2 regions of the Nocardioides montaniterrae genome follow, and region 2 is predicted to be linked to the other one. Evidence: predicted binding sites of a transcription regulator. Region 2 holds the regulator's gene; the other holds the start of a gene.

Region 1 (15,170 bases), on a different contig from region 2:
GGCCTTGACCGGCTCGGCGTAGATCTCCTGCAGGCGCCGGGTGGCGTCGATGCCGGAGAGCTGGGCCACCTCCGCGAGCAGCGGCTTGGGGTCGGCGTACCGCGTCCAGAGGCCCTCGAGGTCCAGGACGCCCAGCCCGCCGTGCTGGCCGAAGGCGATCGCGGTCTCCGGCGACATCACGGAGTCCATCGGCGCGGCCAGGATCGGCAGCTCGAAGCGGTAGGCGTCGATCTGCCAGGCGGTCGAGACCTCCTCGGGGTCACGCGTGCGCCGGGAGGGCACGATCGCGATGTCGTCGAAGGAGTAGGCACGGCGGGCCCGCTTGGCACGGCCGATCTCGATCTCGCTCACCGGAGCAGGTTATCGGTCGCGGAGTTGATCGAGGAGTCGGCGATCGCGCTTGGTCGGCCGACCGGTGCCCCGCTCGCGCTGGAAGACCGGCGCGACCCGCTCCGCCTTGGGCGGCAGCGCCGGTGTCTTGTCGAGATAGGCCAGCACGGCGACGGGCGCGCCCACCCGCTTCACCAGCAGCTGGCGCACCTCGACGATGTGCTCACGATCGGTGAACACCCGGACCTCGTCGCCGATCTTGACCGGCTGCGCCGGCTTGGCTCGTACGCCGTTGATCCGGATGTGCCCGGCCTTGGCGCCGGCGGTCGCCTGGGAGCGGCTCTTGTAGAGCCGTACCGCCCAGCACCACGCGTCGACCCGTACCGACATCTCGCCCCTCCTCAGGCAGGGACGATACGCCGGAGGTCAGCCCGCGCGACGGTGCTTGCGCGCTTCCTGGTCGGAGGTCTGCTCGACGGGGTCCTCGGCGTCCGGGTCCAGGCGGTCGGCCTCCCGCATGCGCTCGGCGTAGTCGCCGCGCTCCTTCTCGAGCTTCTCGCGCTGCGAGCGCGCCATGGCCTCTCGGCGGTCGGCCTCGGCACGCGCCTCCTGCGACTCGGCCTCGAGCCGGCGGGCCTCGGCCTCGCGGCGCTCGAGGCGCGGCTCGTCACGGCGTGCGTCGGTGCGGATCGCCTCGGCGTGCTTGCGGTCCAGGTCGCGCTTCTTGCTCCTGGCCACCGCGGCGAGGGCGGCGAGCACCAGCAGGGCGGCGATCACGTAGACCGCGATCCAGCCCGGGTCGTTCCAATGGTCGAACCAGTTGTTCATCGTCGGCTCCTTTCACCGACGACGGCGGTACCCCCGCTCGCGCCGCAGCATGCGGCGACCGAGCAGAGCGGTCGACTCAGGCGCCGTGGTAGTTCGGCGCCTCGACGGTCATCTCGACACCGTGCGGGTGGCTCTCCTTGAGCGAGGCGGAGGTGATCCGGACGAACCGGCCCTTCTCCTTGAGCTCGGGGATGTTGCGCGCGCCGATGTAGAACATCGACTGGTTGAGGCCGCCGAGCAGCTGGTGGGCGACGGAGGCGACCGGACCGGTGAACGCGACGCGACCCTCGATGCCCTCGGGCACGATCTTGTCGTCGGTGGCCTCGGCCTGGAAGTAGCGATCCTTGGAGTAGGACTTCTTGCCCCGGCTCGACATGGCACCCAGCGAGCCCATGCCGCGGTAGGACTTGTACTGCTTGCCCTGGTGGAAGACGACCTCGCCCGGCGACTCCTCGCAGCCGGCGAGCATCGAGCCGACCATCACGGCGTCGGCGCCGGCGACGAGCGCCTTGGCGATCTCGCCGGAGTGCTTCATGCCGCCGTCGGCGATGACCGGTACGCCGGCCGGGCCGGCGGCCAGGGAGGCCTCGTAGACAGCGGTGATCTGGGGTACGCCGACACCGGTGACCACGCGGGTCGTGCAGATCGAGCCCGGGCCGACGCCCACCTTGATGGCGTCCGCACCGGCGTCGATGAACGCCTGCGCGCCCTCACGGGTCGCGACGTTGCCGCCGATGACCTGCACGTGCTTGGTGGCCGGGTCGGTCTTGAGCCGCTCGACCATGTCGAGCAGCATCCGCACGTTGCCGTGCGCGGTGTCGGCGACGAGCACGTCGACACCTGCCTCGATCAGCATCGTCGCGCGGTCCCAGGCGTCGCCGAAGTAGCCGATGGCGGCGCCGACCATGAGCCGGCCGTCGCCGTCCTTGGAGGCGTTGGGGAACTGCTCGGACTTCACGAAGTCCTTGACCGTGATCAGCCCGGCCAGGCGGCCGTCGGGGTCGACCAACGGCAGGCGCTCGCGCTTGTGCTGGCGCAGCAGCAGGGTGGCGGCGTCGCGGTCGATGCCGGCGGGGCCGGTGATCAGCGGCATCGGCGTCATCACCTCGTCGACCTTGGTGGTCGCCCACTCCGCGACGGGCGTGAACCGGAGGTCGCGGTTGGTGATGATGCCGATCAGCCGGTTGTCCAGGTCGACGACCGGGAGACCGGAGACGCGGTACTCGCCGCAGATCTTGTCCAGGTCCTCGAGCGTCGCGTCGGGACCGATGGTGACGGGGTTGGAGATGATCCCGGTCTGGGTCCGCTTGACCAGGTCGACCTGGTAGGCCTGCTCGTCGGCCGACAGGTTGCGGTGCAGGATGCCGATGCCGCCCTGGCGGGCCATCGCGATCGCCATCCGCGACTCGGTCACCGTGTCCATCGCGGCGCTCACGAGCGGCGCCTTGATCGAGATCTCGCGGGTCAGCCGCGTGGTGGTGTCGATCTCGTCCGGCGCGAGGTCCGAATGACCCGGCAGCAGCAGGACGTCGTCGTAGGTGAGACCGAGCGGGGCGAACTTCGCGGGAACCTCATCCATGCAGGAATTCTACGGCTCAGGCCTGCGGCGGAGCGAACCGGCTCGGTGTGACGTCGGCGGCCGGGGCGAGCCGCTTGCGCCGGCGCCGCGCCCACACGACGAGGAGCACGGTGCCGACGAAGCTGAACACGAGGCCGAGGCCACCGAGGATCACCGACGCCAGGTAGTTCCTGAAGAAGCCGCCGACGATCCGGGCGTCGGACGGATCGGACGCCCGGTAGGCGACCTTCACGGTGTCACCGACCTGCGGCCCGCCCGAGGTGGACGTCGAGTCCTCGAAGGTCAGCGTGCGGCCATCGACGACGTACCTGACGACGGGCCTGTTGCTCGTGCTGCAGCCGTTGTTGTCGCAGGACCGGCTGGAGTCGAGCGAGATCACGACGCCGTTCGTGCGCGCGGCGTCGGCGAGGAAGGAGCGCGTGTGCAGCCCGAGGACCAGTGCCACCACGAGCATCACCGACCCCAGCGCGGCGAACACCGACGAGACGGAGAACCAAGCGCGCGGAGTCCGATCGGGATCGAGGCTCATGCTGAGTGCGGGCACGGGCCGACGTTATCCGTACGCCGCCCCAGGCCGACTCCCTGCCACGAGAGACGTCAGTAGACGGGTTGCGGTCCCCGGGTCGCCCAGATCGCCACCAGCAGCGCGAGGAGTGGCACGAGCAGCACCAGCACGCCGAGCCAGCGCACCCGCCCGCGCGTGGCGACATACCCGGCCGGGAGCGTCAGGACGCCCAGCACCGCGCACACGTAGGCACCTGCGAGGGGTCGACCGAGGGTGTCGTGCCCGACGCCGTTCGGCAGCGCATAGGTGACGTGGCCGTCGCTCCAGCAGACGAGCGCGAGCGCGAACGCGATCAGGGCGCTGACGAGGACGACGAGGGCCTCGACGACCGCCGGCAGCCGCCGCGTAGTGGGTTCCACGGGCACCTCCTACCCCGCCGGCCGCCGGCGGAACCCCGGGGTCAGCCGATGCCGGCGGCGACCCTGAGCTCGGCGAGCGAGATGCGCAGGGTCAGGACGCCGTCGGCGACCCGGATGCGCCCACGCATGCCGGCCGAGAGCACCATCGGCAACGCCGCCTTGGAGTCCGCCGGCGCGATGAGCAGGAGCTCCTCGGCATCGGCGGACCGTGCGGCTCGGGCGATCTCCTTGAGCAGCCGCGCCCCGATCCCGCGGCGCTGCCAGGCGGGATCGACCCAGATGTCGACCGGCCAGGGACCCTCCGCCACCTCGTACGACGCCCGGCCCGCCACCAGCCCGCCGGCGAGCGCGGAGACGGTGGCACCTTCGGCGACGTACTCGAGCGCGGAGCCGAACGTGCGCCGCGACCGGGAGGTGATGCGCGAGTCGAGCACCCTCCCGAGGAGGTCGGCGAGCGCGGCCGCGCGGGCCCGCTCCACCGGCGTGAACGGCACGGTGCGGCGTACCTGCACCGTCGCGACCTCGCCCACCGCCATCTCCAGGACGTCGGCGTCGCCCTCGATCCCCACGGCGGCGTCGAAGAGCTCGGCGGCGATCTCGGGGAACCGGGCCGGCTCCTCGAGGATCTCCTGCGCCGCGCGCACGTAACGGGTCGGCTGGTCGTCAGCTGCCGCCGGCGAGCAGGGCGCCGCCGAGACCAGCCGGCCGTCGGCGTCCGTCACCAGTGCATCGATCGTCGCGAGCCCCGCCCCCGTCGGAAGGTCCACGACCAGCTCGTCGGTGACGGAGCCGCCCTCGGGGAAGATGTGGACGGTCAGGATGTTCGCCTCGGCCCGCCCGCAGGCGGCCGCCAGGGCCGCCAGGGCCCCGGGCCGGTCGGACAGCTTCGCGCGCACTCGCCACAACATGTCCCGATCCTGCGCCCGCCGTGTGTCGGTCGCATTGCGCGTAGGTACCGCTCCCGTTAGAAAACGCGCCGGCCCGCCACGCGGTGCGTGGCGGGCCGGTGTCGTCGTACGTCGGGATCAGTGACCGTGGCCGTGACCGTGACCGGCCGCCTCGGGCTCCTCGTCGACGGGCTTCTCGACGATCAACGTCTCGGTCGTCAGCAGCATCGCCGCGATCGAGGTGGCGTTGACCAGGGCGGAGCGGGTGACCTTGACCGGGTCGAGGACGCCCTGGGCGACCAGGTCGCCGTACTCGCCGGTGGCCGCGTTGTAGCCGACGCCCGGACCGGCCTCGCGCACCTTGGAGGTGATGACGTAGCCGTTCTCGCCACCGTTCTCGGCGATCCAACGCAGCGGCTCATCGGCCGACTTGCGCACGATGCGCACGCCGGCGGCCTCGTCGCCCTCGAGACCGAGGTCGTCGGCGAGGACCGAGACGGCGTGGATCAGGGCCGAGCCACCGCCGGGGACGATGCCCTCGTCGATCGCGGCACGCGTCGCGGACACGGCGTCCTCGATGCGGTGCTTCTTCTCCTTGAGCTCGACCTCGGTGGCGGCGCCGACCTTGATCACGCAGACGCCTCCGGCCAGCTTGGCCAGGCGCTCCTGCAGCTTCTCGGTGTCCCAGTCGGAGTCGGACTTCTCGATCTCCTGCTTGATCTGGTTGACCCGCGCGTCCACGGCGGCGGCGTCACCGGCACCGTCGACGATGGTCGTCGAGTCCTTGGTGACCACGATGCGACGCGCCTGGCCGAGGGACTCCAGACCGACCTGGTCGAGCTTGAGGCCGACCTCGGGGCTGATGACCTGGCCGCCGGTGAGGATCGCGATGTCCTGCAGGATCGCCTTGCGGCGGTCGCCGAAGCCGGGCTGCTTGGCCGCGACCGCGTTGAAGGTGCCGCGGATCTTGTTGACCACCAGCGTGGAGAGCGCCTCGCCCTCGACGTCCTCGGCGAGGATGAAGAGCGGCTTGCCGGTCTGCATGACCTTCTCGAGGATCGGCAGCAGGTCCGCGATCGCGGAGATCTTGCCCTGGTTGATGAGGATGTAGGCGTCGTCGATGACCGCCTCCATGCGCTCGGGGTCGGTCACGAAGTACGCCGAGAGGTAGCCCTTCTCGAACTGCATGCCCTCGGTGAACTCCAGCTCGGTGCCCATGGTGTTGGACTCCTCGACGGTGATGACACCGTCCTTGCCGACCTTGTCGAAGGCGTCGGCGAGCAGCTCGCCGATGTGCTTGTCACGCGACGAGATCGTGGCGACGTTGGCCATGTCCTCGCGGGTCTCGACGTCGCGGGCCGCGGCGACGAGCGCCTCGGAGACCGCAGCCGTGGCCTTGTCCATGCCGCGCTTGATCCCCATCGGGTTGGCGCCGGCAGCGACCGCGCGCAGACCCTCGTGGACCATCGCCTGCGCCAGCACGGTGGCGGTCGTCGTACCGTCTCCGGCGACGTCGTTGGTCTTGGTCGCGACCTCCTTGCACAGCTGCGCGCCGAGGTTCTCGAACGGGTCGTCCAGCTCGATGTCACGAGCGACGGTCACGCCGTCGTTGGTGATCGTGGGGGCGCCCCACTTCTTGTCGAGGACGACGTAGCGGCCCTTGGGGCCGAGCGTCACCTTGACCGCGTTCGCGAGCGCGTCGACACCGCGCTCGAGCGAACGGCGGGCGTTCTCGTCGAACTCCAGGATCTTGGGCATGTGTGCTCCTTAAAAGACAAAGGGCCTGACGTGCCTGGCGCCCGGCTGGCAAGCCGGGGGCGCGAAGGCGACCTCACAAGCGAAGCGGTCGTCGAGCGCCCCCGGCGCAGCCAGGCGGGATGCCAGGTGCGTCAGGCGATGACGGCGAGGACGTCGCGCGCGGTGAGGATCAGGTAGTCCGTACCGGCGTACTTGACCTCGGTGCCGCCGTACTTGCTGTAGATGACCTTGTCGCCGACCGCGATGTCGAGCGGGACGCGGTTGCCGTTGTCGTCGACACGACCGGGACCGACGGCCAGGACCTCGCCCTCCTGCGGCTTCTCCTTGGCGGTGTCCGGGATGACGAGACCGGAGGCGGTGGTCTGCTCGGCCTCGACCTGCTTGATGACGATGCGGTCCTCGAGAGGCTTGATGTTGATCGACACGGGTCGACCTCCCCTTCACATGTAGCTGCGGTGGTTCACGTCTGCGTTGGCACACTCCGGCGGAGAGTGCCAGCCCGACGTTAGCACTCGCCCAAACTGAGTGCTAGTGCGCGTCGGCCCGTGGCGGCCGCTGTCGCGCTCCGCGAACCTGACAGGATGCGGGCGTGGACCTCGACGACTTCCGCTGGCTGCTCACCGAGGCGGGCCAGGAGCTGCTCTCGGCGGCCACCGACGCGGTCCGCGAGGGCATGCCGGAGCTCCAGGTGCAGTCCCTGCTCCGGCGTACGACGACCGCGGAGCGCGCTGCGGGCGTGCTCACGCAGGTCGAGCTGCGCGCCCACGCCGTGGCCAAGTTCGGCGAGCTGGCCCAGCACCTCTACTTCACCCGCGACGCCCTCGAGCAGGCCACCCGACTGCGCGTCTCGACCCACCGTGCGGGCCGGATGGCGGCCTTCGGAGCCGAGACCATGATCGACCTCGGCTGCGGCATGGGCGGCGACCTGGTCGCCGCGGCCCGCGCGGGCCTGGTCTGTGCCGGCGTCGACCTCGACCCGCTGCGGGTCGAGATCGCGGCCGCGAACCTGGCCGCCCTCGGCCTCCCGGGAGCGACCAAGGTCGCCGATGCGACCGAGGTCGCCCACGACGGGTTCGACATCGCGTTCGCCGACCCGGCCCGGCGTACGGGCGCGGGCCGCAGCTTCAAGGTCGAGGACTGGACTCCCCCGTGGACCTGGGTCGAGGGTCTGCTCACCCGCGACGCCTGCGTCAAGGTCGCCCCCGGAGTCCCGCACGACCTCGTCCCCCGCGGCGTCGAGGCCGAATGGGTCAGCGACGTCGGTGAGGTCAAGGAGGCCGCGCTCTGGTCCGGGCGTACGGCGACCGTCGCCCGTCGCGCCACCGTCATCGCGGCCACGGGCGGGCTGGCGAGCATCACCGACGAGGACGACCCGGGAGCGGCGGCGGTCGGCGTGCGCCGGGTCGGGCGGTTCCTCTACGAGCCGGACGGCGCCGTGATCCGGGCGGGCCTGGTCACGGCCGTGGCGGCGGGCATCAACGGCGGCCTGGTCGACCCCAAGATCGCCTACGTGACCTCCGACGAGGCCTTCCAGACGCCGTTCGCGCGCGGCTACCGCGTGGTCGAGGAGCTGCCCTACCGCGAGAAGCAGCTGAAGGCGGCGCTGCGCGAGCGCGGGATCGGTCGGCTCACCATCAAGAAGCGCGGCGTCGACATCTCCCCCGAGCAGCTCCGCAAGCGCCTCGCCCCGACCGGCGACGCCGAGGGCACGATCGTCCTCACCCGGGTCGCCGGCGAGGGCACCTGCCTGCTCGTCGCACCCCTCGCCTGAGGCCGGGCCCGCAGTCATGACACTTGTCATGACGAACAGGCGATGAAATCCCCACCGGCACAGTCCACTGAGGCCGTAGGTTCGTTGTCATGTTCAAGGTCCTAGGTCGTTTCGTGACCCGCTTCCGTTGGTTCGTGGTCGCCTCGTGGCTCATCCTGGCGGTGGCGGCCGCCGTCTTCGCCCCGGGCCTGAAGGCCACGACCGACCAGTCGTCCTTCCTGCCCAGCAAGTACGAGTCCATCAAGGCCTCGGAGATCCAGGCCAAGCAGTTCCCCCAGGCCACCGAGCCGGGCGCGATCCTGGTCTTCGAGCGTGCCGACGGCGGCGCGCTCAGCAAGCCCGACGTCGCCAAGGCGACGGCGGTCGCCAAGTCGCTCAACGGCGATCTCGGCAAGACCTTCCAGGCGCTGCCCGCCGACGTCGTCGCGGTGCAGCCGGCCAAGGACGCGAAGGCCGCGATCGGCATCGTCCCGCTGGCGAAGGACGCCAACGCGTTCGACACCCAGGCGACCGACGACGTCAAGGCCCTGCGCAAGGACGCCCAGAAGCTCATCGACGGCACCGACCTCAAGCTGTACGTCGGCGGCGCCGCCGCCCAGCAGCTCGACAGCATGGACTCCAGCGCCAACACCATGAAGATCGTCGCCGGCGCGACGGTCCTGCTGATCATCGTGCTGCTCTCGATCATCTTCCGCAGCGTGCTGATCACGCTGATGCCGGTCGTCGTGATCGGTGTCGTGTCGACGGTCGCCAACGGAGCGATCGGTCTGGCCGCGAAGTGGTTCGACCTGCAGGCCGACGCCTCGCTGCAGGAGATCCTGATCGTGGTGATGTTCGGTGTCGGCACCGACTACATCCTGTTCTTCCTCTTCCGCTACCGCGAGCGGCTGCGTGAGGGCGAGGACATCGGACCCTCCATCAGCTACGCGCTCGAGCGCGCCGGCGAGGCGATCGCGTCCGCCGGCGGGGCCGTGATCGTCGCCTTCAGCACCCTGGTCCTGTCGTCGCTGGGCATCTTCAAGGCGATGGGCCCGGCCCTCGCGATCGCGGTGGCCGTCATGCTGGTGGCCGCACTGACCCTGGTGCCGGCCGTGGTCTCGCTGCTCGGCAAGCCGCTGTTCTGGCCGTCGAAGAGCTGGAAGCAGGAGTCCACGGGGAGCCGCTTCGCCTCGCTCGGCTCGGCACTCGGCAAGCGCCCCTGGGCCTTCGCCGCCGGGTCCGGCCTGATCCTGGTGATCCTCAGCGCCTTCTCGTTCGGCTTCTCGCCCTCGTTCGACTTCACGTCGAGCATGCCGTCCAACCTCGAGTCGTCGAAGGCGACCGCGGCGATCGCCGACCACTTCGCCGCCGGCGCGAGCGACCCCGCCACGGTCATGGTCCAGGCGAAGCACGGCACCCTGAGCCAGCAGCGGGCCGACGACTTCGCCAAGAGCTTCGTCGGTGTCGACGGCGTCGCCCAGGTCGCCCCGGCCGGCGGCACAGCGCAGGCTCCGCAGTACGCCGTGCTCTCCCCCGACCGGACGACCGCGAAGGTGAGCGTCGTCCTCGACAGCAACCCCGGCTCGGACGCCGCCGCTGCTGCGGTGCGCGGTCCCGTCCGTGCCACGGCCCACTCGGCCGCGGCGAAGATCGGCGCGTCGGCGTACGTCGGCGGGCAGACCTCGGTCTTCGTCGACATCGACACGGCGATGAAGCACGACTACAAGGTCGTCTTCCCGGTGGCGGCGATCATCATCCTGCTGATCCTGATGGGCCTGCTGCGCAGCCTCGTCGCGCCCTGGTACCTCATGCTCTCGGTCGGCCTCGGCTTCGCGGCGACCCTGGGCGCGACGGTGATCGTGATCCAGCACATCAAGGGTGACAGCGGCCTGATCTTCATGCTGCCGATCTACATCTACCTGTTCGTGGTCGCCCTCGGCACCGACTACAACATCTTGATGATCGCCCGGTTGCGCGAGGAGGCCCGCGAGGGCCGCTCCCCACGCGACGCGGCGGCCCAGGCGGTGCGTCACTCCGGTCCGACCATCGCCGCGGCCGGCGTGATCCTGGCGGGCACCTTCGCCTCGCTCATGCTCGGCGGCAACTCGCTGATCGTGTCGATGGGCTTCGCGTTGTCGTTCGGCATCTTCACCGCGGCGTTCATCATGTCGATGTTCTTCACGCCCGCGCTCACCGCGATCGTCGGGCACGCCGCCTGGTGGCCGGGCCACGGTGACGAGAAGCAGGCCGAGAAGCAGGCCTAGCGGATCCGGCGGTAGATCCCGTCGTCCCTCTGTGCGGCCCCGACGATCCGATCGTCGGGGCCGTACGTCGGCGTGAGGCCCTGCGCCGACGACGACGGGAAGCCGGTCACGACGGGCTGGAAGTCGCTCGCCCCGGCGGTGTCGCTGAACCTGAAGTTCGCGTGCCGGATCACGAACAGCCCGCCGCGCCGCAGCGTGCGGCAGAGGCCGAAGACCGTGCGGTCGAAGTCCTCGAAGCGCAGCAGCTCGCGACACGACTCCGGCCCCGCGTTGAGGTGGCCGTGCCGGAAGACGGCGAGCGCGAGGACGACGTCGTACGCCGCCGTCGGCTGGGTGTCCGCGTCGGCCGCCCTCAGGACGCGGACCCGCTCGCCCAGGCCCGCCTCACGGACGCGCTGTCGCGCGCGGCGTACGGCGACGGGGTTGATGTCGATGCCGGTGATCTCGGCTCCCGGGAAGCGTTTCGCCAGCGTGATCAGCTCGTCGCCCGACGAGCAGCCGAACGACAGGATGTGCGGCGCGTTGCGGCGGTCGGCCGGCAGCTCGGTCGCGATCCGGGCGAACTCCTCCGGGTAGCGCTCGGGCTCGGTCGTCGTGTACGGCTGGAACAGGTTGCGCGGCCGCAGGATCTGCGCGACCGCAGCCTCGCGGTGCTCGCCACCGGCCGCGACCTGGCGCAGCAGCGACCACGCGTGCCGCAGCGGTCCGACGCCCTCGCTCACAGACGCAGTCTGTCAGTCACTTCCACTCCACGCTCGCCAGCACGGAGTCGATGATCCGCTTCGCGTTCGGGGAGTTCGTCTCGAACACGAGCGCGCCTCGAACGTCCCCGACCACCGGGTCCCACTCGAAGAGGTAGTACGTGCCATCGTGGCGCGCCTCGGTGGTGAATCCGGGGTGCCCACCGACCACCCGGTCCGGGAGCACCTTCGCCGTCTTCGGGTAGTCCGCCTTGAGCAGGGCGAACATGCGCTTCCGGTAAAGCGCCTCGGACGCAGCGCCGGCAGGCACCTCGTCATAGGTGATCGACCAGCTGTAGTGACCCTTCGACTCGAACCCGTGCTCGCGGGTCGGGCCCGCGCTGTAGGAGTACCAGGTGACGTCGGCCGGAAGGCGGTAGCTGAGGATCTTGCCCTGGACCAGCTTCCCCGTGCTCGGCGCGACCGCACTCGCTGACGACGAGGAGGAGGCCGACGAGGCCGACGTCGTGGTGGGTGCGCTCGACGTCCCCGACGGATCGTGCGGCTGACCGCCGCAGGCGGTCGCCGTGAGCGCGATCAAGCCGGCGGCAGCAACGAGGGGGCGCGTAAAATGCATGGAGGTTCCTTCCCGAGAAACACATGTGTTTGTGGCACAGCATGGCGGGGCAGGAGCCACCTTGTCAGCAACCGTGGGCAACCACGGCCTCCACTCGGGAAAAGGCTGGAGCACATGGCCGTCACCGGAATGAGCATCCTGGACAACCTGTCCGCGGGCCTCGGCAGGCTCGTCACGGTCGCCGAGCTCGCCGCGATCGACAGCGAGATCGACACGATCATCAGCACCATCAAGCACGAGCTGCAGCACTACACCCCGGAGCACTTCAAGCACCAGGGTCATGTCGCGACCTCAGCTTGGGGCGGCGGCGAGCGGTCGGCCAACGTCGCGATGCACCACACGCGCGCACACGAGGTCATGGCCGACACGCTCCTCGGCGTACGCAAGGACCTCGAGGAGTACCAGGCCGCGTGCAAGGAGGCCCGCCGCTACCTGACGGAGGCCGACCTGACGGCCGCGAGCGACCTCGACGCGATCCGGAAGGCGGTCGACTCGCTCTCCCACGCCTCCCAGGCCAACAACTCGAACACCGCCTTCGGCAACGCGCAGGTCGCGCACGCGAATCCGGCAGGAGACCACTGATGACCGGCCACAACCTCGAGCGTCTCAAGCACCTCAAGCACGGCCTGAACAGCGACGACGTCCGCCGATCACAGATCGCCTGGTCCGATGGCGCATCGTCGCTCAAGGCCGTCATCGACGCGCTCGGCGGACTCAGCCCGAAGGCCATCACCGCCTTCGGCGACAGCGAGACCGGTCGGAGCGCGAAAGGCACGCTCGACACGATGCAGAAGAACCTGGCGGTCCGCCACCGGCAGATGAAGACCGTCGCGGCCAAGCTTGACACCGCAGCCAACGACATGTGGTCCGCCGAGCAGACGCCCATCCCCAACGCGCCCGGACCGGCTCCGACGAAGCCGAGCCCGATCGGCAGCAGCACGAACGCCACGGTCGCCGAGCACGACATGAACCAGTACAACGAGGCGAAGCAGCATCACGCTGCGGCGGTCACGGCCTACGGCACCGCCGACTCGGACGCCGAGACCAAGGTCAACGCGGTCAACCAGAGCTATGACGCCGCGGCCGCGGCGCTGGCCGAGATCCACGGCGACCCGGCTGTGGGCAGCCCGTCGAGCAGCAGCTCCGGCTCGACGCCGACCTACGGTGGGACCGGCCACACCGGCACGCGGCACCCGAGCGGCTACACCTCGGGAGTCATCACGGGCACCCACCACCATCACTCGACGAGCTGGTCCTCGGCACCCGGCTCGACCACCTCGTGGGACCCCTCCGGTGGCCCGTCGACGGGCGAGCCCCCGACCGGTACGCCGACCTCGACGTACCCGCCGGACTACCCGTCCACCGACCCCACTGACACGCCTGCCCCGAACCCCGGCGCCGACCCGACCAGCACCGGCGGGCCCGGCGGGCCCGGCATGTCCCCGCTGATGGCGGGCGGCGGCGCGATCGGCGCGGGCGTCCTGGGCGGCTTCGGCATCCGCAGCGCCCTGAACAGCCTGCGGCCGACGATCGAGATCCCTGGCTCGAGCGCGAACGAGATCGGCGCCAGCGCCCGCAGCACCGGGAGCGGCGTCCTCGGCGGCAAGAGCACCGGCGCCGGCTCCGGATCGGGCCGCGGCTCGGGTACCGGCAGCGCCGGCTCCGGATCGGGCCGCGGCGACAAGAAGGGCAAGCGCGGCAAGGGCGAGGAGTACGACGTGGACGAGGACTGGACCGAGGACGACGGCCAGTTCCCCGGGGTGCTTTCCTGAAAAAAGGCGATTCTCTGCCGAATCGCGTGATGTTCCGCGGTCACCGACGTCTGGGTAGGTGACATCTCGGAAACCAAGGAGCATCACCATGAGCACCCAGCTGACCGCCCAGCATCGCGCGACCGAGCCGCTGACGAGCGTCGAACGACCCGACGTCGTCGGCCTCCACCGGGGTGGTCGCACCAGCGACCTCCCGATCGCCGCTGCGCTCGGCATCATCCTGCTCGTCGTGGCCGCGATCCTCGCGGTGAACCACTGACATGACCTTCTCGATCGCGTCGCTCTCGGCCGTCATCTCCACGCTGGTGATCGACCCGCTGCGTCGCTGGCGGCGCTGACACGTCGGCCCTCGGATGTCCCTCGGACCCGGCCGCCGGGCCGGGGGGCGCCCGGCCGAATCGGTCCGTCCAAGCCCCACGACCGAGGGTCAGCGGGCCAGCACCTCGGTGACGGGGAGGCTGGAGTCGGCCGGGAGGTCCAGCGCGCTGGGCTGACGCCCGCGCGCCACCATCGTCGCCCCGAGGGCGGCGACCATCGCACCGTTGTCGGTGCACAGGCCGGGACGCGGCACCCGCACGCGTACGCCGACCTTCGCGGCCCGCTCCTCGGCGAGCGCCCGCAGCCGCGAGTTTGCGGCCACGCCACCGCCGATCATCAGGTCCTCGATGCCCTCGCTGGCAGCCGCCGCGAGCGCCTTGCGGACCAGCACGTCGCAGACCGCCTCCTGGAAGGACGCGGCGACGTCGTTGACCGGCACCGGCTCGCCGGAGCGCTCACGGGCCTCGACCCAGCGCGCGACCGCGGTCTTGAGGCCGGAGAAGCTGAAGTCGAAGCGGTGCCGCTCGAGGTCCTTGCGCGTCGACAGCCCGCGCGGGAAGTCGATGGTGATCTGACCGTCACGGGCAGCCCGGTCGATGTGCGGGCCGCCCGGGAACGGCAGGCCGAGCAGGCGCGCGACCTTGTCGAACGCCTCGCCGGCGGCGTCGTCGATGGTGGCCCCCAACGGGTCGACGCCCCCGCCGTCGGCTCCCCCGCCGGTGATGTCGGTGACCCGCAGCAGGCTGGAGTGCCCACCGGAGACCAGCAGCGCGAGGCTCGGCTCCGGGAGCGGCCCGTGCTCGAGCTGGTCCACCGCGACATGGGCCGCGAGGTGGTTGACGCCGTACAGCGGCTTGTCGAGGCCCAGCGCGAGCGCCTTGGCGCTGGCGACGCCGACCAGGAGTGCGCCGGCCAGGCCGGGCCCGTGGGTGACGGCAATGGCGTCGACGTCGCGCAGGGCGATGCCGGCGGTGTCGCAGGCCCGCTGGATGGTCGGCACCATGGCCTCGAGGTGCGCACGCGAGGCGACCTCGGGGACTACGCCGCCGAAGCGCGCGTGCTCCTCGACGCTGCTGGCCACCGCGTCGGCGAGCAGGGTGTGTCCGCGCACGATGCCGACGCCGGTCTCGTCGCAGGAGGTCTCGATGCCGAGGACCAGGGGCTCGTCACTCACGGGTCCATCCTCACCGATCGCTGCATGACCACTGCCGTCGACCCGTCGCGGTAGTAGCGCGGCCGACGGGCGATCTCGGTGAACCCGGCCTCCAGGTAGAGCGCCTGGGCGGCGACGTTGTCCTCGCGGACCTCGAGGGTCATCCGCTCCGCACCGCGCTCCCGCGCCTCCGTGACACAGCCGTCGAGCAGGCGCCGGCCGAGGCCGCGCCGGCGCTCCCCCGCCGCGATCGCGATGCGCTGGAGCTCGGCGTCCTCGCCGGCGACACT
Region 2 (15,170 bases):
GAACCCGACCGCTGACCGCGGCTGGGTCACCGCGAACATCGCGGTCGCCAAGGCCGTCCAGGACTAGGTCCGCCCTCCTCACTCACAGGTGAGTGAGTCCGGTCCCCGGCCAACTGCTGCGAGTTGCGGCGAACGGGTCCGCACGTCGCCCCGCGCCTGCACAATCGCCACGTGACCGACCCCTACGCCGCGTACCCGCCTCCCGCCACCCCGCCGGTGTGGAGCCCGAGCGACCAGGCCAGGGGGTCCTCCGCGGTCCTCGGCTGGATGGTCGCCGCCGGCCTCGGCGTGCTCGCCGCGCTCAGCGCCGCGACGGTCGGCCTCGAGGTGTGGGGCAAGCGCATCGCGGACGAGATCGGCACGGACCGCGCGGCGGCCCTGAGCGACGCCCGGAGCTTCGACGACCTCAACCGGACGTTCTCCCTCGTCGGGCTCGTCTGCCTGCTCGCGACGGGCATCTTCTGGTGCGTGTGGCAGGTCCGGGTGGCCCGCGTGACGCCGCCCGACCGGATCCGTCGTACGCCGGGCTGGCACGCCGGCTCGTGGTTCATCCCCATCGGCAACCTGTGGATGTCCATCCAGAACATGCTCGACCTGTGGAGGTTCTGGTGCCCGACGCGCAGCACGTCCTTGCTCGGCTGGTGGTGGGGCATGTGGATCGTGTCGAACGTCAGCGGCCGGGTCTTCGCGGGCCAGCACGACCCGACCGATGCCGACTCGTTCAGGCACTACCTGGATGTCGGGATCTTCTCGGACACCGCCGACGTCGTCGCGGCGGTGCTCGCGATCGTCGTCGTGGTGCGGCTGTCGCGGGCGGTCGGCGCGAAGAGGTAGCGCCAGCGCCGCGACCTGACACAGGGCAATCGGCCGCCCTCACTCACAAGTGAGTGAGCCGGCGGCGCGCTAGCGTCGTACGCGATGGTCTCCCGAGCCCGGCAACGCGCCTACTTCGCCCTCATGGGCACCTGTGTGCTGCTCATCGTGCTCGCGTGGTTCGTGGTGCGGCTCTTCTCGACGCCCGCCGCGGTCGGGATGAGCATCGTGGCCGCGGTGATCCCGCCGGTCGCCGCGATCACCGCCAACTGGCGCGAGGACCGCGACTAGCGAACTGCTGCCCCGGTCGGTCGGCGCGAAGAAGTAGCGCAGCACTGCAACCCGACGGGCATCCGGGGCGTCAACACAGACGACACCCCGAACCCGGAGGAACGCCATGCTGCGTCGTACCGCTCGTCTCCTGCCCGCCCTGCTCGCCGTCGCGGCCGCGACGTACGCCGTCCCCGGCGGTCCGGCCGGCGCAGCGACCGCGACCACCTCGACCACCTCCACGACCACCACGCTGACGGCGACCAAGAAGGTCGTCGTCCGCCCGGTGGGCGCCACCGGCCGGGCGAGGGTGGGCTGGCCGGTCCACCGCGAGGGCGACGGCTCGCTCAGCTGCGACGACCAGTCGCCCTACTCCGTCTCGGACCACGTCGACATCTGCTACCCGACCGCGGCGTACGCCCCGTCCTGCTGGCGGTCGTTCGACCACACGGTCCTGTGCCTGCGCGACGTCGAGGTCAAGCAGCTCGTCCGGTTCCGGTACGCCGGCACCTTCGCCGGCGACCCCGCACTGCTGCGTGCGAAGCGGTCGCCGCAGGGACTCCGGCTCGCCGACGGCGAGCGCTGCACGGTGCGGGTCGGCGGTGCGTGGGGCTACTACCCGAGCCACCCGACCTGGGTCGGCTTCTACTCCTGCGACGGTGGCTCGATCTACGGCCCCGACTCCGGGGACGGGATCAGCCGCACCAACCCGGTGTGGACGGTCCACGTGATCCGCAACGACGGCTCGGTCGTGGTCCGCAAGGTCACCCGCGCGACGTACGTCGGGACCGCGTCCTGATCGGTGCGGCTGCGGGGGAGCCTCGTGGTTGAGTGGTGCCCATGCCTCGTCTCCTGTCCACCAACGTCGGCCGTCCGGTCGACGTCGACTGGGCCGGGTCCGTCGGCCGCAGCTCCATCGACAAGCGGCCTGTCGAGGGCCCGGTCGAGGTGGGGCCGTCCGGGCTGGCCGGCGACTCGGTGTCGGACACCAAGCACCACGGTGGTCGCGACCAGGCGGTCTACGCGTACGCCGTGGAGGACCTGGCGTTCTGGGAGGGCGAGCTCGGCCGCGCCATCCCGCCCGGCCAGTTCGGCGAGAACCTCACGACCGAGGGCATCGACCTCCAGGCCTGCGTGATCGGGACGCGTCTCCGGATCGGCACGACGCTGCTCGAGGTCTGCTCGACGCGCACGCCGTGCAACACCTTCAAGGGCTGGCAGCGTGTCAGCGGGTACGACGACACCGCGTGGGTCAAGCGCTTCACCCAGGCGCTGCGCCCCGGCGCCTACCTCCGCGTCCTCGAGCCCGGAAGCCTCACGACGGGCGACGAGATCGAGGTCGTCAGCACCCCGGGCCACGGCATCACCGTCGTCGATCTGTTCGTCGCGATGAACCTGGATCGCTCCCGGCTGCCCTCCCTGCAGGTGATCGAGGACCTCGCTGCCGAGCCGACCCGGAAGCTCGCGGCCCACCTCGGATTCGTACCGGCCGGTACGCCGGGCTCCTGAGTGCTCTAGTTTTAGGCCCATGGCCGTCAACACCGACACCAGCTTCATCGACCGGATGCCACAGAACTGCGCAGTGCAGTTCCTCGAGCGGGTGGAGATGAACCCCGAGAACGAGGCGTTCCGGTTCCCCGTCGACGGCGTGTGGGAGTCCCGCACCTGGCGCCAGGCGGGTGACGACGTCCGCAAGCTCGCTGCCGGCCTGCTCTCGCTGGGCCTCGACGCCGAGCAGCGCGTCGGCATCGCCGCCGGCACGAGCTACGAGTGGATCCTCGCCGACCTGGCCGTGATGTGTGCCGGTGGCGCCACCACGACCGTCTACCCCTCCACGGGTGGGCCGGACACGGCGTACATCCTCAGCGACAGCGAGTGCCGCTACGTCTTCGCCGAGGACGAGTCCCAGCTCGCCAAGCTGCGCGAGCACCGCGCCGAGCTGCCCCAGCTGGACAAGGTCGTCGTCTTCGACGCCGCTGCCGCCGACGGCGACTGGGTGATCAGCCTCGAGCAGCTCACCGGCCTCGGTACGGCGTACCTGGAGAAGAACCCGACCGCCATCGACGACCTCGCGAAGTCGATCCCGGCCGACCAGCTCTCCACCCTGATCTACACCTCCGGCACGACCGGCAAGCCCAAGGGCGTGCGCACGCTGCACAAGGCCTGGGTCTTCGAGGGCGAGGCCATCAAGGCCCAGGGCCTGCTGACCACCACCGACCTCGAGTTCCGCTGGCTGCCGATGGCCCACGCGTTCGGCAAGGTGCTCTCCTCGACCCAGATGGCGTGCGGCTTCTCCTGCGCCATCGACGGCCGCGTCGACAAGATCGTCGACAACCTGGGCGTCGTGAAGCCGACCTTCATGGGCGCCGCGCCGCGCATCTTCGAGAAGGCCTACGCCCGCATCATCACGATGCAGGAGGCGGAGGGTGGCCTGAAGGAGAAGATCTTCAAGCGCGCCTTCGCCGTCGGTCTCAAGTACGACGCCGCCGCCCGCGCCGGCAAGGTCAACCCGCTGCTCAAGGCGGAGCACGACCTCTTCGACAAGCTGGTCTTCAGCAAGGTCCGCGACCGCTTCGGTGGCCGGGTCCGCTTCTTCATCTCCGGCTCGGCGGCGCTCAACGCCGACATCGCCTCGTGGTTCCACGCCGCCGGCATCGTCATCCTCGAGGGCTACGGCATGACCGAGAACGCCGCCGGCGCCACGGTCAACCACCCCGACGAGCTCAAGATGGGCACCGTCGGCCAGCCGTTCCCCGGCACCGAGGTCCGCATCGGCGAGAACGGTGAGGTCCAGCTGCACGGCCCGCACATCATGGCCGGCTACCACAACCTTCCCGAGGCGACGGCCGAGGCGTTCACCGCCGACGGCTGGCTGCGCACGGGCGACAAGGGCGAGCTGGACGCCGACGGCTTCCTCAAGATCACCGGCCGCATCAAGGAGCTCTTCAAGACCTCCGGCGGCAAGTACATCGCGCCGCCGGCGATCGAGGCCAAGTTCAAGACGATCTGCCCGTACGTCAGCCAGTTCATGGTCTTCGGCGCCGAGCGCAACTTCGTCTCCGCGCTCGTCACCCTCGACCCCGACGCCATCGCCGACTGGGCGAAGGAGCACGGGCTCGCGGGCACGTCGTACACCGACCTGGTCAACAGCGCGAAGGTCCGCGAGATGGTCGGCGACTACGTCGACGAGCTCAACCTGACCCTGAACCGCTGGGAGACCATCAAGAAGTGGGAGCTGCTCGACCACGACCTGACCATCGAGTCGGGCGAGCTGACGCCGTCGCTCAAGGTCAAGCGCGCGGTCGTCGAGGCGAACAACAAGCAGCTGATCGACAGCTTCTACGGCGGCTGAACCGTCGCAGGGCTGCTCTTGGGGGGATGAGCAGATGAGTGACCGACCGAAGGGTGCTTTCGGGTTCTTCAGACGTTGGCAGGTGCGCGCGGCGATCGCCGTCGTCCTGCTCGGCGCGGCGGTGCTGCTGGCCGTCGCGTCGGCGATCGAGTGGGTCCACTACAAGGACCTCAGCTCGACCGCGACGGGACAGGTGGTCGAGCGCGGTCTGCCGACCGTCCACGGGTGCGGTGTCGAGGTGCGCTTCGAGGTCGGCGACACGGCGTACACCGCCACCAACAACCCGGCCTGCATCGGCCAGGTCGGCGACTCCGTCGAGCTGCGGTACGACGGCGACGACCCGACCCGCTCGATCGTCGGCGCCTATGGCCAGGTCGCCTCGGTGATGGTGCTGGGCGGCATCGCCTCCATGGTGCTGCTGATCGGTGGACTCGTGGTCGGTGCCCTCGCGCGGAACGGGCACCCGGCGATCAGGCCCTGAGTCGTCGCGCGGACCCGGGTGGGAGACTTCCCGGGTGCCTTCCGCGCTGCCCGACGGTGACCCCGCCCCCGCCGACGGATCGCTCCCCGTCGCGTCGCTGGACGCTCTCGGGCAGCGACCGTTCGCGTTCTACGTGCACGTCCCGTTCTGCACGGTCCGCTGCGGCTACTGCGACTTCAACACCTACACCGCCGAGGAGCTCGGCGGGGGAGTCTCGCGCTCGACGTACGCCGAGCAGGCGGTCGCCGAGGTCCGGCTGGCCCGGCGCGTGCTCGGTGATCGCGACCTGCCGGTGTCGACGGTCTTCCTCGGCGGAGGTACGCCGACCCTGCTGTCCCCGACGGCCCTGGGCGCGATCCTCGGGGCGATCCGGTCGGAGTTCGGCCTGGCGGCCGACGCCGAGGTGACGACCGAGGCGAACCCCGACTCGGTCTCGCTCGGCTACCTCTCGGGGCTGCGGTCGGCCGGGTTCGACCGGATCTCCTTCGGCATGCAATCGGCGGTGCCGGCGGTCCTGTCGGTGCTGGACCGCACCCACGACCCCGAAGGAGTTCCGCTCGCCGTCGCTGCCGCGCGCGAGGCCGGCTTCGACGAGGTGTCGCTGGACCTGATCTACGGCACGCCGGGGGAGTCGCTCGACGACTGGCGGACCTCGGTCGACGCCGCGCTGGCGTGCGAGCCCGACCACGTGTCGGCGTACTCCCTGATCGTGGAGGACGGCACCGCCCTCGCCCGGCGGGTCAAGCGCGGCGAGCTGCCGATGCCCGACGAGGACGACCTCGCCGACAAGTACCTGCTGGCCGACGAGCGCTTCACCGCGGCCGGCCTGGGCTGGTACGAGGTCTCCAACTGGTCGCGGCCCGGCTCGGAGTGCCGGCACAACCTGTCCTACTGGCGCAGCGACGACTGGTGGGGCGTCGGCCCCGGCGCCCACTCGCACGTCGCCGGCACGCGCTGGTGGAACGTCAAGCACCCCACGGCGTACGCCGGTCGCCTCGGCGACGGCCTCAGCCCCGCCCATGCCCGCGAGCTGCTCGACGACGAGACCCGCCGCGTCGAGCGGGTGCTGCTCGAGGTCCGCCTGCGCGAGGGGTTGAGCGTCGACGTGCTCGACGACGCCGGCCGTACGGCGATCCCGCAGCTGGTGGCCGACGGCCTGCTGCTCGACGGCACGGCGGACCGGCTCGTGCTCACCACCCGCGGACGGCTGCTCGCCGACGCGGTGGTGCGCGACCTGCTCTGACCGCGTCAGGAGGTCACGAAGTCGATGAGCTCCTCGACCCGACCGAGGAGGGCGGGCTCGAGGTCGTCGAAGGACTCGACCCGGCCGAGGATGGTCTGCCACGCGCGGGCGATGTCGGCCTGCTCGGCGTACGGCCAGCCGAGGTGCTGGCAGATGCCCTTCTTCCACTCGATCGAGCGGGGGATCTGCGGCCAGGCGCGCAGGCCCAGGCGGTCGGGCTTGACGGCCTGCCACACGTCGATGAACGGATGGCCGACGATCAGCACGCTCCCGCCCCACGGGCCGCGGGCGATGTCGTCGGCGATGCGAGACTCCTTGGAGCCGCTGACCAGGTGGTCCACGAGCACGCCGACCTTGCGCTCGGGGCCGGGGGAGAAGTCGCGCAGGTGCGCGGCGAGGTCGTCGACGCCGCCGAGGTACTCCACGACCACACCCTCGATGCGCAGGTCGTCGCCCCAGACCTTCTCGACGAGCTCGGCGTCGTGGCGACCCTCCACGAAGATGCGGCTGGCGCGGGCGACCCGGGCGCGGGCACCCTGGACGGCGAGCGAGCCGGAGGCCGTGCGCTTCGGGGTGGCCGCAGCCGCTGAGACCCGCACCGGAGCGGTCAGGATGACCGGCTTGCCCTCGAGCAGGAAGCCCGGGCCGAGCTCGAAGGTACGCCGCGTCCCGCGGCGGTCCTCCAGCGTGACGGTGTCGATGTCGCGGTCGACCGCGACGATCTCGCCGCAGAAGTCGTGCTGGACCTCCTCGACGACCAGGCCGAGGTCGGCCGCCGTCTCGACGGCACGGCCCCGCTTGGGCACACGCCAGTCGCCGGAGAGGACATCGGTCCCGTAGCGATCCACGGCACCAATGTTACGCATGTGAACGGTGTGATCAGTTGCGCTGGGTCTCCGTGTTGGTCCGGTGCGTGCTCTGGTCCGGGTCCATCAGCCCCTCGGCCGCGTCGCCGGGTGGCAGTCCCTCGGCGAGCGGGTTGTCCGGCCCGGGCACCAGGTCCTCGGGCAGCTGGTCGTCGCTGATCGACCCGGTCTCGGAGTCGGGGGTGTCGGGGTCGGGGGTATCGGGGTGGCTCATGTGGCACGCGGTACCCGTCTGCTGGATCGGTAGTCGGGTGCGGACGCTATAGACTTGGCACTCATTCGTCACGAGTGCCAAACACGTGCCCGACGGGAGGTGCCGCATGCAGGAGGAGCGAAGGCTCGCCGTGCTGCGTGCCATCGTCGAGGACTACGTCGCGACCGAGGAGCCGGTCGGCTCCAAGGCGCTGGTCGAGCGCCACGGCCTCAACGTCAGCCCGGCAACGATCCGCAACGACATGGCCGCGCTCGAGGACGAGGGCTACCTCGCCCAGCCACACACCAGCGCGGGCCGGGTGCCGACCGACAAGGGCTACCGGCTCTTCGTCGACCGCCTGTCCACCGTCAAGCCGATGAGCGCGCCGGAGAAGCGGGCGATCTCCACGTTCCTCGACGGCGCCGTCGACCTCGACGACGTCGTCAACCGCTCCGCGCGCCTGCTCAGCCAGCTGACCCACCAGGTCGCGGTCGTCCAGTACCCGACGCTGAGCCGGTCCACGGTCCGTCACGTCGAGCTGGTCGCGCTCAACCCCGACCGCCTCCTGGTGGTGCTGATCCTCAGCACCGGCCGGGTCGAGCAGCGCCTGGTCGACCTCGGCGCCGAGCTGTCCGAGGACGCCCTCGGCCGGTTGCGCAGCCGGATCAACCTCGCCGTCACCGGCGAGCGCATCGCCGACGCGGTGACCGCCCTCGGTGCGCTGACGGCCGAGCAGCCCGACGCGGCGACCTCCGCCGTGGTCGCCGTGCTCACCGAGGCGATGAGCGACCACCGCTCCGACGAGCGCGTCGCCGTCGGCGGCACCGCCAACCTCGCGCGCTACGGCGACAGCTTCGACACCTCGGTCCGCCCGTTGCTGGAGGCGATCGAGGAGCACGTCGTGCTGCTCACCCTCCTCGGCGCGGCCACGACCGACGGCAGCGTGATGGTGCGCATCGGCGCCGAAGGACCCTTCGAGCAGTTCGCCGCGACCAGCGTGGTCGCGAGCGGCTACGGACCCACGACCACCCACGGTGAGGCCCTGGCGACGCTCGGCGTCGTCGGCCCGACCCGCATGGACTATCCCGGCACGATGGCGGCCGTGCGCGCAGTCGCGCGCTACGTCTCGCGCATCCTCGACGAGAGCTGAGAGAGAACCACCAAGAGCATGTCCCAGGATCTGTACGAGCTTCTCGGAGTCGACCGCAACGCCGACGCCGACACCCTCAAGAAGGCCTACCGCAAGCTGGCCCGCCAGCTGCACCCCGACGTCAACCCCGACCCGGAGGCGCAGGAGAGGTTCAAGGCGGTGTCCGCGGCGTACGAGGTGCTCAGCGACCCCGGCAAGCGCCAGCAGTACGACCGTGGCGGCGACCCGTTCGGCGGCGGCTTCGGCGGCGGCGGCGCCGGCCAGGGATTCTCGTTCACCGACATCATGGACGCGTTCTTCGGCGGCCAGGCCGGTGGTGGCGGCGGTGGCGGGCGCGGCCCGCGCTCACGCGTACGCCGGGGCCAGGACGCCCTGATCCGCCTCGAGGTCGAGCTGGCCGAGGCGGCGTTCGGTGTCGCCAAGGAGCTCAAGGTCGACACGGCCGTCCACTGCGCGGCGTGCCAGGGCTCGGGCGCGGCCGAGGGCTCGCAGCCGCAGACCTGTGGCACCTGCCACGGCCAGGGCGAGGTCGCCCACGTCCAGCGCTCGTTCCTCGGCGAGATCCGCACGCTTCGCCCGTGCCCGACCTGCCGCGGGTTCGGCTCGGTCATCCCCGACCCGTGCCGGGAGTGCTCGGGCGAGGGACGGGTCCGCTCGCGTCGTACCCTCACCGTCAAGATCCCGGCCGGCGTCGACACCGGCACCCGCGTCCAGCTGGCCGAGCAGGGCGAGGTCGGTCCCGGCGGCGGCCCCGCCGGTGACCTGTACGTCGAGATCCAGGTCGCGCCCCACAAGACCTTCACCCGCCACGGCGGCGACCTGCACTGCACGGTCGCGCTGCCGATGACGGCTGCGGCGCTCGGCACCCAGGTCCGCCTGCCCACGCTCGAGGCCGACCTCGGCGACGAGGCGAGCGAGACCTCCTTCGAGCTCGCGGTGCCGGCCGGCACGCAGTCCGGCTGGGACACGCTGGTCAAGGGCCGCGGCGTGCCCGGTCTGCGCGGCGGTCGCGGCGACCTGGTCGTCACCGTCGTCGTGGAGACCCCGACCAAGCTCGACGCCCGCCAGGAGGAGCTGCTCCGTGCGCTCGCCACGGCGCGCAACGAGGAGCAGCCGACGGGCGACGTACGCCCTGCCCACAAGGGCATGTTCGGCCGCCTCCGCGACGCCTTCGGCCAGCAGCACTGAGCCCGGCCCGATGACGCTGCCCCAGCACCTCGTGCCGACCCTCGACGGGGTCGGCCCGGGGTCGACGGTGGTCGTCGAGGGCGACGAGGCCCACCACGCCGTCGTCGTACGTCGCCTCCGCGTGGGGGAGGACCTCCTGCTCGGCGATGGCGCGGGGCGGCTCGCGACGGGCACCGTCGCTGCCACCTCGAAGCGATCGTTCGACGTCACGGTGAGGTCCGTCGAGGACGTCCCCGAGCCGTGGCCGCGGGTGAGCGTCGTGCAGGCGCTGCCCAAGGGCGAGCGCGGCGAGCTCGCCGTCGAGGTGCTCACCGAGATCGGCGTGGCCCGGATCGTCCCGTGGGCGGCGACGCGCAGCGTCGCGGTCTGGAAGGGTGAGCGCGCCGCCAAGTCGCACGCCAAGTGGGCGGCCACCGCGCGCGAGGCCGCCAAGCAGTCGCGCCGTGCCTGGCATCCCGAGGTCCTCGAGCTGGCGTCCACGAAGGACGTCGCCGACATGGTCGCGCGCGCGGACCTCGCGGTCGTGCTGCACGAGGCTGCCAGCGAACCGATGGCCGACCTGGCCGTCCCCGATGCGGGCGAGATCCTGCTCGTCGTCGGCCCCGAGGGCGGGCTCACCGAGGACGAGGTCGCCCTGTTCGTGCGTGCGGGCGCCGTCTCGAGTCGCCTGGGTGCCGAGGTGCTGCGCACCTCCACCGCAGGCGTCGTCGCCGTCGCCGCGCTGCTCGCGCGCACCCCGCGCTGGGCGTGAGGCCCTACCCCGACGTTTGCGTCGGGTGTCTTCCGGACACTGACTCCCAGCGACGGTCGGCGAGGTGGGGCCCGCCGACCGTCGTGCGGAGCGCTTCGCTCAGCTGATCGTGAAGGTCTTGTCGTCCTTGAACGGGCCGCCGCCCTCGCCGCCCGACGGGTCGTCGGTCATCGCCACGAACGTGTAGCTGCCGGGTGCGAGCTTGCTGAGGTCGAGCGTGGCCTTCCACGGGTAGAGCTTGTCCATCCAGCCGTCGGACTGCGAGCTGCCCCTCAGGACGACCTTGTCGGAGGAGTCGCGGACCTCCCAGGCGACGGTGCCCTCGAACGAGCTGCCGACGCCGCTGAACACCGTGCGACCCGACAGCGTGGAGCCGTCGGCCGGTGAGAGCACGCTCATCATCGACAGGACGCGCAGCTGCGGCGCGGCCTTGGCGCGGGTGGGCTGGCCGAGGTACGTCGAGTCCTGGCCGCCGAGCGTGAAGTGCACCGGCAGCGGCTTGTCGGCCGTGCCGTTCGCCGAGTTCAGGGAGTAGATGAGCTGCTGGATCGCGAGCTTGTTGCCGCCGGGGGCGGTGTCCTCGGACGCGTCGGCGTACGCCGGGTTGGCGACCTCGAGGGTGATCTCCTTGCCGGGCACGACGCTCGCCGAGGTGAGCGAGTCCTTCGGGACCAGTGCGGCGTAGTCGGGGTCGGTGGGGTCGCCAGCGAGCAGCGCCTGAAGGGCGCCCTGGACCGGTTCGCCGCTGACGGCGGTGCTCTCGCCGGCGAGGCGCAGGTTCATCGGGGTGTCCACGCCCCAGTAGAGGGTCACGTCCGTCGAGCCGGCGGCCGTGCTGCTCTCGGTGGCCGCGGCGCTCGAGGTCTGCGTGGTCGTCGACGCGCTCGTGGGTGTGCCGGTGGTGCTCGGGTCGGTGGCTTCCTTCTCGTTCGACCCACACCCGGCCAGCAGGCCGAGGGAGAGCAGGGCGGCGACCGCCGCAGGAGCGGTACGTCGGATCGTGGTCGAGCTGGTCATGCGGGAACCTCCGGGGAAGGGTTGCGTCTTACGACACTTGGACGTTGCGGGAGTCGGAATAGTTGCGGGACGCTCCGGACGTCTGGCCGGTCGCTCGTCCTCGGACGGTCAGGACGTAGGTGCCGGCCGGCAGGCCCTTGAGGTCGGCCTCGAGGGTGAACGAGCCGCCCATGATCTTGGCGCTGCCGTGGCGGACCGGCTGGTGGCGGTGGTCCGACAGCGTCCACCTGATGCGGTGGACGTCCTGGGTGAGCGTGCCGCCCGTCGTCAGGGTGCCGCTCACGCGCGCGCCGTCGGCCAGGTGGGACAGGTTGACCGGCGCGAACAGCCCGAGCGACTGGTCGCGGACGATCGGGCCGGTCGAGATGCCGAGAGGGGAGCTCGTCGTGGAGCCGGGCGAGACGATCTCGACCGGGAGGTTGGTGTCGGACGCCGCGTCCGCGGTGAAGGCGAGCTGCTGCAGGCCGATGGTCGCCTCCGCCGCCGTCACCCCGCGCGGTCGCTTCGTCGCCTTCGCGGTCAGTCCGATCACGATCCGGTCCTTCTCGACCGAGGCCGCGGAGAACGAGTGAGCCGGCCAGACGGTGCGGTAGTCGGGGTCGTCGGGTCCGTGCCGGGCGGTCAGCGCACGCACCGCCGCCAGCACCCTGTCGTCGCCGGTTCCCGCGACATCGTGCGGCTCGGCGTACAGCCTGACCCCGGTGGGGCTCGCGGCCTGGAAGTAGACCTGGACCGGGCTGGTCGGGCCGCTCGGCCGGTGTCGGTGATGGTGACGTGGGCCGTCGCCGAGCAGCGCGGAGATGATCAGCGCAAGGGCGATCACGCCGACACACGCGACCGCTCCGGCCACCCACACGCCGCGCGGTGTCAGCTTGGTGGGGGCGGTCTGGCTCACCTCCACCACGCTAGTGGGCCGTACGTCGAACCCGGGGGCTTGACGTCGGCGTGCCGGGACCTGCAAGGCTCGACCTGTGACCGACGAGTGCCTCTTCTGCAAGATCGTCGCCGGGGACATCCCCGCCGAGATCGTCCACGAGTCCCCGACCACGATCGCGTTCCGCGACCTCCACCCGCAGGCGCCCACGCACGTGCTGGTGATCCCGCGCAGCCACTACCCGAACGCGGCCGCGCTCGCCGAGGGGGAGCCGGCGACGTCGGCGCACCTCTTCGACGCCGCCCGCGAGATCGCGGCGAAGGAGGGACTGGAGGGCGGGTACCGCCTGGTGCTCAACACCGGCGCGGACGCGCACCAGACCGTCTTCCACGTGCACATGCACCTGCTCGGCGGCCGCGCGATGACCTGGCCCCCGGGCTGAGTCGGCCTCGCCGTTCGGCCTCCTCCGGCCCCTTACGGCGTGGTGGGGTCCTCACTAGGTTGAGGACATGACGCAGCAGGTGAAGGCGGTGGTGGCGCGCTCGAAGGGCGCGCCGGTCGAGCTGGTGACGATCAACGTGCCCGATCCCGGGCCCGGTGAGGCGGTCGTGCGGGTGCAGGCCTGCGGGGTCTGCCACACCGACCTGCACTACCGCGAGGGCGGGATCAACGACGACTTCCCGTTCCTGCTCGGGCACGAGGCGTCGGGTGTCGTGGAATCGGTGGGGCCCGGCGTGACCGACGTGGCGCCCGGCGACTTCGTGATCCTCAACTGGCGCGCGGTCTGTGGCCAGTGCCGCGCCTGCCGGCGTGGTGAGCCGCACTACTGCTTCGCCACGCACAACGCGACGCAGCGGATGACGCTCGAGGACGGCACCGAGCTGTCACCGGCCCTCGGGATCGGCGCGTTCGCCGAGAAGACCCTGGTCGCCGCCGGCCAGTGCACCAAGGTCGACCCGTCGGCCCGGCCGGCCGCCGTCGGGCTGCTCGGCTGCGGCGTGATGGCGGGGATCGGGGCCGCGATCAACACCGGTGGCGTCACGCGTGGGCGCTCGGTCGCCGTGATCGGCTGCGGGGGAGTCGGGGTGGCAGCCGTCGCCGGCTCGGCGCTGGCGGGTGCGAACCCGATCATCGCCGTCGACATCGACGCCAAGAAGCTGGCCCGGGCCGAGGCGCTCGGCGCCACTCACACCATCGACTCCTCGTCCGGCGACCCGGTCGCCGCCATCCAGGAGCTCACCGGCGGGAACGGCGCGGACGTCGTGATCGACGCGGTCGGCCGCCCCGAGACCTGGAAGCAGGCGTTCTACGCCCGTGACCTCGCGGGAACGGTCGTCCTCGTCGGCGTACCGACCCCGGACATGAAGGTCCCCGACATCCCGCTCATCGACGTCTTCGGCCGCGGCGGTTCGCTCAAGTCCAGCTGGTACGGCGACTGCCTCCCGAGCCGTGACTTCCCGATGCTGGTCGACCTCTACCAGCAGGGCCGGCTCGACCTGGACGCGTTCGTGTCCGAGGAGATCGGCATCGGCGACGTCGAAGCGGCGTTCGACCGCATGCACCGCGCCACCGATGGGCAGAGTGTCCTGCGCTCGGTGGTGATCCTGTGACCGGTCGCGTCGACCACGCCGTCACGTCCGGCACGTTCACGCTGGACGGCGAGACGTTCGAGGTCGACAACAACGTCTGGGTGGTCGGTGACGACACCGAGTGCGTCGTCATCGACGCCCCGCACTCCGTCGACGCGATCCTCGCGGTCGTCGGCGAGCGCCGGGTCAAGGCGATCATCTGCACCCACGCGCACGACGACCACGTCCGCGTCGCGCCGGCCCTTCGCGAGAAGGTCGTGGCGCCGATCCTGCTGCACCCCGACGACCGGCCGCTGTGGGAGCTGACCCACACCGACCACCTCTGGGACGTCGACCTCTCCGACGGGCAGGTGGTCACCGTCGCCGGCACGACCCTCCGGGTGCTGCACACGCCCGGCCACGCGCCCGGCGCGGTCTGCCTGTACGCCGAGGACCTCGGCTGTGTCTTCACCGGCGACACGCTCTTCCACGGCGGCCTCGGCGCGACCGGACGGTCCTACTCCGACCGGTCGACCCTCGAGGCCTCGATCCGTGCCGAGCTCTTCGAGCTGCCACCCGAGACGGTGGTCCACACCGGTCATGGCGAGGACACCACGATCGGCGCCGAGCGCGCGCTGCTCGACGCCGACGGATGACCGCGGTCCCGGCGTTCAGGTACGCGGTCGCGCGCACCTGCCCAGGCCGGGGATCGAGGGACGGAGCAGCCTCGCGGGCTGTTCCGCCGGTGGCTAGGGACTATGGGCCAGTTGGCCCATAGTCCCTAGCACTCGATGGCTACCTGAGCTGGCAGTAGACGTCGACGGACCGGGCGCGGTGCGCGGCGGCCGTGACCGGGCCAGTCGCCGTGCAGGCGTCCGGCTCCCCGTGCGCGCTGAGGTAGCCGGGCGAGGTGGCCATGACGCGATAGGTGCCGGGCGGCAGGTCGATGCGCCAGCGTCCGTCCGCACCGGCGGCCACCGTCTGGCCGACCGAGTCGTCGTCGTTGACGACGTGGACGACGCCCGCGTGCGGTCGCGCGGTCCCGGGCGCGGGGCCGCCGACCCAGAGCAGCCGGCCGGTGAGCGTCGCCGTCGAGGCGATCGCACCATGGTCGTTGACGATGACCGTGCTGCCGGCCCGGGCGGGCGTGCCGATCTCGGGCGTGGTGGTGACCGGCAGCCAACGGCCGAGCGAGGGCGCCGTCCGGCGCTCGACCCGGAAGCCGGCGGCGGTGAGCGCCTCGATCTCGCTGGACACCGAGGGGAGGCCCACGCCGCCGGCGACCTCGCCGAACGGAACGGCGAGCCAGCCCCGAGGAAGCGTGCGACGTACCTCCGCGTGGCCGCCGCGCGGCAGCACTCCGTCCGAGCGCGAGTCGTGCACCTCCAGCAGCCCCGAGGGGGC

Evidence for each region. The regulator HrcA, encoded in region 2, represses chaperone genes, less so after heat shock. The targets are predictions, from matches to a motif close to TTGGCACTCGNNNNNNNCGAGTGCCAA.
Region 1: the regulator HrcA is predicted to act here: its motif matches at 6,812-6,838, upstream of groES (co-chaperone GroES).

Annotation. Positions count from the first base shown of each region.
Region 1 is NZ_BAAGSB010000001.1:120,459-135,628, forward strand. Features, by position in the region: gene ACYVJ3_RS00550 (GuaB3 family IMP dehydrogenase-related protein) at 1-351, opposite strand, end outside; gene ACYVJ3_RS00555 (RNA-binding S4 domain-containing protein) at 361-720, opposite strand; gene ACYVJ3_RS00560 (hypothetical protein) at 757-1,158, opposite strand; gene guaB (IMP dehydrogenase) at 1,235-2,737, opposite strand; gene ACYVJ3_RS00570 (DUF3592 domain-containing protein) at 2,754-3,281, opposite strand; gene ACYVJ3_RS00575 (hypothetical protein) at 3,335-3,661, opposite strand; gene ACYVJ3_RS00580 (GNAT family N-acetyltransferase) at 3,703-4,569, opposite strand; gene groL (chaperonin GroEL) at 4,687-6,306, opposite strand; gene groES (co-chaperone GroES) at 6,438-6,731, opposite strand; gene ACYVJ3_RS00595 (class I SAM-dependent methyltransferase) at 6,896-8,077, shown strand; gene ACYVJ3_RS00600 (MMPL family transporter) at 8,191-10,320, shown strand; gene ACYVJ3_RS00605 (SAM-dependent methyltransferase) at 10,317-11,042, opposite strand; gene ACYVJ3_RS00610 (hypothetical protein) at 11,059-11,637, opposite strand; gene ACYVJ3_RS00615 (hypothetical protein) at 11,752-12,219, shown strand; gene ACYVJ3_RS00620 (hypothetical protein) at 12,219-13,409, shown strand; gene ACYVJ3_RS00625 (hypothetical protein) at 13,498-13,668, shown strand; gene tsaD (tRNA (adenosine(37)-N6)-threonylcarbamoyltransferase complex transferase subunit TsaD) at 13,837-14,901, opposite strand; gene rimI (ribosomal protein S18-alanine N-acetyltransferase) at 14,898-15,170, opposite strand, start outside.
Region 2 is NZ_BAAGSB010000013.1:49,226-64,395, reverse strand. Features, by position in the region: gene ACYVJ3_RS15195 (aminoglycoside phosphotransferase family protein) at 1-67, shown strand, start outside; gene ACYVJ3_RS15190 (DUF4328 domain-containing protein) at 172-834, shown strand; gene ACYVJ3_RS15185 (DUF3099 domain-containing protein) at 919-1,104, shown strand; gene ACYVJ3_RS15180 (hypothetical protein) at 1,211-1,882, shown strand; gene ACYVJ3_RS15175 (MOSC domain-containing protein) at 1,924-2,592, shown strand; gene ACYVJ3_RS15170 (AMP-dependent synthetase/ligase) at 2,612-4,435, shown strand; gene ACYVJ3_RS15165 (DUF3592 domain-containing protein) at 4,470-4,916, shown strand; gene hemW (radical SAM family heme chaperone HemW) at 4,951-6,159, shown strand; gene ACYVJ3_RS15155 (DUF3097 domain-containing protein) at 6,165-7,025, opposite strand; gene ACYVJ3_RS15150 (hypothetical protein) at 7,039-7,239, opposite strand; gene hrcA (heat-inducible transcriptional repressor HrcA) at 7,346-8,368, shown strand; gene dnaJ (molecular chaperone DnaJ) at 8,387-9,556, shown strand; gene ACYVJ3_RS15135 (16S rRNA (uracil(1498)-N(3))-methyltransferase) at 9,567-10,307, shown strand; gene ACYVJ3_RS15130 (Gmad2 immunoglobulin-like domain-containing protein) at 10,407-11,324, opposite strand; gene ACYVJ3_RS15125 (hypothetical protein) at 11,353-12,219, opposite strand; gene ACYVJ3_RS15120 (histidine triad nucleotide-binding protein) at 12,296-12,640, shown strand; gene ACYVJ3_RS15115 (S-(hydroxymethyl)mycothiol dehydrogenase) at 12,708-13,808, shown strand; gene ACYVJ3_RS15110 (MBL fold metallo-hydrolase) at 13,805-14,422, shown strand; gene ACYVJ3_RS15105 (carboxypeptidase-like regulatory domain-containing protein) at 14,562-15,170, opposite strand, start outside.